DNA from 2 places in the Alishewanella sp. SMS8 genome. Region 2 is predicted to be linked to the other one. Evidence: predicted binding sites of a transcription regulator. Region 2 holds the regulator's gene; the other holds the start of a gene.
The links. The regulator FliA, encoded in region 2, starts transcription of late flagellar genes. The targets are predictions, from matches to a motif close to CTAAAGNTNNNNNNNNNNNNGCCGATA.

Region 1 (3,212 bases), on a different contig from region 2:
ATCGGTTCAGACACCTTAGGCTTGCCCTGCATGATCGAGATTTCGACACGCCGGTTACGCCGACGATTTAGCTCACTATTATTTGGCATCAAGGGGCGAGTATCAGCATGCCCTACCACGACAATGCGGTTTCGATCAAAGCCCGGCGCAGCAATTAAAGCGGTGGCCACTGAAACGGCTCGCTTAGCCGATAAATCCCAATTGTTGGCATGTAACTCATCACCCACCTGAAAATCATCAGTATGCCCACTGACGGTAATTTCACCGGGAATATCATTGAGCATCACCCCAATTTGCCGCACTATCGGGATAAAGCGCGGCTGTAAAAAAGAAGAGCCCGACGGGAAAGAGCCATTTTCGCGGATACGAATAATGATTTGCTGCCCCAATGATTCTAACTCGACTGCGCCGTCAACGATTTGTTGTTCCAGCTCTTCAGCTAACTTCTTCACCGTTTCATTAACTTGCTCTTGGGCGGCTTCTGCGGCAGCGGCGGCTGTAGCCTCGGCAGCTTCTTGCTCCTCAGCATTTAATGCCGATTGCCCACCGGTTTGATCATCGCGTTGGTCTTGGCGCCCGCCGGCAGAGTCTTCTTCACCCGCTTGAAATTCAATGACTTGCTGGGTCATTTCCATGGTTTGCTGCTGGATCGTTTCAATTGGCGTGGGATCAGGCCGCCCAGGGCGAAACTCCATGGCAATAACACTGGTTCCCTTGGGGATATCATCCACTTCAATTTTATTTTGCACACCAAAAGCAAACTTCATAGAGCCGGCAATTTGTTTAAACTTCAACACGTCCATTTCAGAAAATGCTAATAACAACACGAAGAAGCACATCAAAAGCGCCATTAAATCAGCAAAGGTTCCCATGTAAGCGGGTAACCCAGGCGGTGGGCATTTGCATTCTTCTTCGTCACTCATGCCGCCTCTCCTGCTACTTCGCGTTTATTTTGCGCTAAATAGTTACGTAAAATCCCTTCAATAACCTTTGGATTCTGCCCATCTTGAATGCCTAATACCGCATCTAAGATCAACATATTGTTTAGTTTTTCTTGCTGGTTGCGGATCGCTAATTTGTCGGCCAACGGAATGGCCATAACGTTGGCAACAAAGGCACCATACAACGTTGTTAACAATGCCACCGCCATCGCCGGGCCGATGGCTTTAGGATCATCCATGTTAGATAACATCGCCACCAAACCAATCAAGGTACCGATCATTCCCATAGCCGGTGCTACGTCACCCAGACTACGAAAAATAGCAATAGCCGTTTCATGGCGCTTTTCGGTTAACGAAATATCCTTCTGCATGGTAGCTCGCACAACATCAGCGTCATGGCCATCCACCAACATATTAATGCCTTTTTGCATAAAGCTATTGGGAATTTCAGCCTCTTCTAGGGCTAAAAAACCACCTTGACGTGCGGCACCACCTAATTGCACGGCCTTTTCAATTAATTCTTCTGGTGATTCAATTTTAAACATAAATGCTTTGGCAGCCGCTTTACCTGCACCTAAAAATTGAGCCAAGGTAAATTTAGCTAGTACAACAAATACCGAGCCACCAAATACAATAAGCACCGAGACCAAATCACCAAACATGCCGACGTCACCGCTACTACTGATAAACATCGCCATTACAATAAAGCCAATTGCGCCAATCAATCCGATTAGGGTCGCTAAATCCACATCCTACTCCTTCCAAAACAGTGCCGGGGCTGGCTTTTGAATCTTAATTTTAGTTATTTTATATCAGCTGCAAACTAGTTATCGACCTTAACTCTGAATCATTAAGCAATAAATAAGCAAAGAATACCAATTTAGTCGTTACTATACGCAATTTCATTGACCATAATAGCCTGCTACGATAAGGTTGCGCACAGTTTTTTTGGGGAATAATATGAGTAAAAAATCTGCAGACCCAGGTCAGTTTGAACAATCCATCCAAGAACTCGAACACATCGTCCAACAGTTGGAACAGGGTGAGCTGTCTTTAGAGCAAGCCTTAGGTCAATTTGAGCGTGGGATCAGTTTGGTCAAACACAGTCAGCAGCAACTGCACGCGGCGGAACAAAAAGTCCAGATTTTGTTACAACAACAACCTGAACCTTTGCAGCCGTTTGAGCCGCAAACAGGAGACTAACCTTGGCCCCAACCAGTCTTTCGCTATTTCAGCAGCGGGTAGAACAACAACTGCAACAGGCGCTTGCAACAACAGTTCCGACGAACTTCTTGTTGCATGATGCCATGGCTTACAGTTTGTTGCTGGGTGGCAAACGGGTTCGACCTTTTCTGGTATACAGCCTAGGTCAAATGTTAGGTGCTAAACTGTCTGATCTCGATGCCCCAGCAGTGGCAATTGAAGCGATCCACAGTTATTCATTAATTCATGACGACTTGCCGGCCATGGATAATGACGATTTACGCCGCGGCAAACCCACTTGCCATAAAGCTTATAGTGAAGCCACGGCGATTTTAGCCGGAGATGCACTGCAAGCTTTTGCTTTTGAGCTATTGAGCAGTCATGATTACCAACAGGTTTGCCCACGTCGGCAGGTGTTAATGGTGAAAACGCTAGCACAAGCAGCAGGCGCCACCGGCATGTGTGCCGGCCAAGCGATAGACTTGGCACAAACCAATCAAAAAATCACCTTAGAGAAATTGGAGTTAATGCATCGTTTAAAAACGGGTGCATTAATTGAAAGCACAGTTAAACTAGCCTATTACGCCAGCCCGGTAGAAGATGAACAAATCCTGCTGGATTTGTTAAAGTTTGCTAGTGCGCTAGGTTTGGCCTTTCAAGTGCAGGACGATATTCTGGACATTGAAAGCGACACGGCCACTTTAGGAAAAACACAGGGTTCTGATCTTAAAGCCAACAAAGCTACGTATCCGGCCTTATTGGGGCTGGCCGGCGCCAAAGATAAAGCGGCACAACTTTATCAAGAAGCCCTTGCCGCCCTCGAACGGCTACCCTACGATACGGCTGAGCTTGCACGCTTTGCCCACTATATTATTGCCAGAAAGTTTTAACATAGGCATTTGTTATGCAAATTGATATGACGGAATATCCACTGTTAACTAAGGCTAATTTGCCCGATGAACTTCGGCAGTTACCTCAGGAAACCTTACCCCAACTGAGCCATGAACTGCGGCAGTTTTTATTAAAAACCGTTAGCCAAAGTAGTGGTCATTTTGCCTCAGGTTTAGG
Region 2 (3,212 bases):
GAAAACCACCACCGTAGCCAAACTTGCCGCGGGTTTTGCCAAACGACACGGTGTTGATCAAGTGGCTTTAATTACCACAGATTGTTTTCGGATCGGTGCTTTTGAACAACTGGCGACATTTGGCCGCATTATCGGTTGTCCCGTTAAACAGGCGAAAGATAGCGAAGAGCTGGCGATATTGTTGAATCAGCTACAACAGCGTAAACTGGTCTTAATTGATACTGCCGGCATGAGTCAACGCGATGTGCGTTTAGCCGAGAAACTTGCGTCATTGGTCCATAATTCTCGTGTTAAAATAAAAAGTTATCTGGTATTGTCAGCCACAGCTCAGGCGCGCGTGATGCAAGAAAGTGTGCAACAATTTAAACGCATTGGCTTATCAGGTTGTATTTTCACCAAATTGGATGAATGTTTAAGTTTAGGTGAAGTGATCAATGTGGCATTACAAAATGCCTTGCCAGTCAGTTACCTAACACATGGCCAACGTGTGCCAGAAGATATTCGGATTGCTGACGCGGCCGATTTAGTAAAAGAAGCGGAGCAGTTACGTCAACAACACAGTGATAACCGCCATCAATGGTATCAAGACGACACAACGCAGGTAGCAGCTGCCTATGCCTAAAGATGTATTAGCCGATGATCAAGCCAGTGGCCTTAGAAAAATGAAGAAACAGATGGTAAAAGTGATTTCTATAACCGGCGGTAAAGGTGGCGTGGGTAAAACCAACGTTACATTAAATCTGGCTATGGCGCTGGCCCAGCTGGGGAAAAAGGTTTTAGTACTTGATGCCGATCTCGGTTTAGCCAATTGCGACGTGATGTTGGGCTTGCGCGTCGATAAAAATTTATCCCATGTCCTTGCTGGATCGGCTACTTTAGACGATATTTTAGTAGAGGGGCCTTACGGTATTAAAATTGTGCCTGCCACCTCCGGTAGTCAAAATATGACGGAGCTTTCTCCGGTAGAACATGCTAGTTTAATTCGTGCCTTCAGTGAATTACACACACCTATTGATGTGTTACTAGTTGATACCGCCGCGGGTATCTCCGATATGGTGCTTAGTTTCTCTCGTGCCTCGCAAGATGTCTTAATGGTCGTATGTGATGAACCCTCTTCCATTACCGATGCTTATGCTTTAATGAAGATTTTAAGTCGCGACCATGGCGTCGATAAATTTAAAATTGTAGCGAATATGGTGCGCAGCCTAAAAGAAGGCCAAGAATTATTTGCTAAACTGACTCGTGTCACTGATCGATTTCTTGATGTCAGTTTAGAACTAGTGGCCACCGTGCCACAGGATGAAAACGTGCGCAAAGCTGCGCGCAAACAGAAAGCTTTTATTGAAGCCTTCCCAACAACACCGGCGAGTATGGCAATTAAAACCTTAGCGCTTAAAGCCGTGAAATGGCCGTTGCCAGGCAGTGCATCTGGGCATCTGGAGTTTTTTCTGGAGCAGTTAGTACAGCCACAGTCTGATTAGGGGGTTCTGTGAACAGTAAGCTTGCCGCTTATGGTGGCGTAGACCACATGCAACAGTTAGTGGAGCGACAAGCTCCGCTGGTCAAACGTATTGCCTATCACTTATTGGCCCGTTTGCCGGCCAGTGTGCAAGTCGATGACTTAATTCAATCTGGGATGATCGGTTTAATTGAAGCTGCGAAAAATTTCGATGGTAGCAAAGGCGCGAGTTTTGAAACCTTTGCAGGCATTCGTATTCGCGGCGCCATGCTAGACGAAATTCGTCGCGGCGATTGGACACCGCGTTCAGTGCATCGTAATTCGCGTTTAATTGCCGATACCATCGCCGAACTAGAAGCTGAGTTGGGCCGTGACGTTAAAGATTATGAAGTTGCAGAAAAACTTGCTATATCATTAGATGAATATCATCATATGATTAGTGATGTTAGCTCGGGTCGAATTATTGGTATTGAAGACCTTGGTATTTCTGAAGACGTGTTGGTGACTGCTGATGATAGCGATACCGATCAGTTATATCAGCATCAAGCTAACAGCGCCTTTAACGATGCACTTGCCAAAACCATCAGCAGTTTACCAGAGCGAGAAGCGTTAGTGCTGTCGCTTTATTATAATGAAGAACTAAACTTAAAAGAGATCGGGGCGGTGCTGGATGTTAGCGAGTCTCGTATCAGTCAGATTCATAGTCAGGCATTGGTGCGTTTAAAAGGCCGAATGCAGGCTTGGTTGTAATGCATCCATATTATCTGGATGACTTTCTCTTCGGAGGGGACTTTGAATAAAAATATGAAAATCCTTGTGGTAGATGACTTTTCTACTATGAGACGCATCATCAAAAATCTGTTGCGCGATCTAGGCTTTACAAATATTTCAGAAGCAGATGATGGCAGCACGGCTTTACCAATGTTACAAGGCGGAGATTTTGACTTCGTGGTCACAGATTGGAATATGCCGGGTATGCAAGGTATCGATTTGCTAAGAGCAATTCGAGCCGATGCTAAGCTGAAGCACATTCCGGTGATGATGGTAACGGCTGAAGCTAAAAAAGAACAAATCATCGCGGCAGCTCAAGCTGGCGTTAATGGTTACATCGTCAAACCTTTTACTGCTGCAACCTTACAGGAAAAGCTGGCGAAAGTATTTGAGCGGATCGGTTAAACCGTTTCTTGCCAAGGAGTAAAGCCATGCCTGTGACTAAGGTCCCATTAATTACGCTTGAACAAGCAAAAGAACTCGTTCAGCTACTGGAGATTGGTGAGCAAGAAGTTGCTAATCAACTGGTGCAACAGCTAGGTACGCCTGGCTCGTCTGAGCTATTTGCTGAGGTCGGTAAAATTACCCGACAACTGCACGATTCCTTAAAAAACTTCCGAATTGATCCTGCTCTTAGCAATATATTGCAAGAAGATATTCCTGATGCGAAAAAGCGCTTAAACCATGTTATTGATATGACAGAGCAAGCCGCTAACCGTACCATGGATGCCGTAGAATCTTGTTTACCGATTGCGGATGAGATCACTAAACAACTTGGGCAATTAATGCCGCAATGGCAAAAGTTGATGCAGCGCGATTTGCCCTTAGCTGAATTTAAAGCGCTTTGTCATAATATTGATGGTTTTTTACAAAAAACTTCGAGCGAATCATTACGTCTAAACAGCTTGTTAACTGACGTTTTGATGGCGCAAGATTTTCAAGATCTTACTGGGCAGATTCTTCGCCGTGTGATTGAACTAGT

Region 1: the regulator FliA is predicted to act here: its motif matches at 1,770-1,796, upstream of pomA (flagellar motor protein PomA).

Annotation. Positions count from the first base shown of each region.
Region 1 covers NZ_JAPJEA010000001.1:617,895-621,106, forward strand. The annotation lists gene ORJ01_RS02745 (flagellar motor protein MotB) at 1-923, opposite strand, end outside; gene pomA (flagellar motor protein PomA) at 920-1,690, opposite strand; gene xseB (exodeoxyribonuclease VII small subunit) at 1,902-2,144, shown strand; gene ispA ((2E,6E)-farnesyl diphosphate synthase) at 2,147-3,034, shown strand; gene dxs (1-deoxy-D-xylulose-5-phosphate synthase) at 3,049-3,212, shown strand, end outside.
Region 2 covers NZ_JAPJEA010000003.1:146,137-149,348, forward strand. The annotation lists gene flhF (flagellar biosynthesis protein FlhF) at 1-622, shown strand, start outside; gene ORJ01_RS11115 (MinD/ParA family protein) at 615-1,481, shown strand; gene ORJ01_RS11120 (RNA polymerase sigma factor FliA) at 1,490-2,209, shown strand; gene cheY (chemotaxis response regulator CheY) at 2,252-2,635, shown strand; gene ORJ01_RS11130 (protein phosphatase CheZ) at 2,662-3,212, shown strand, end outside.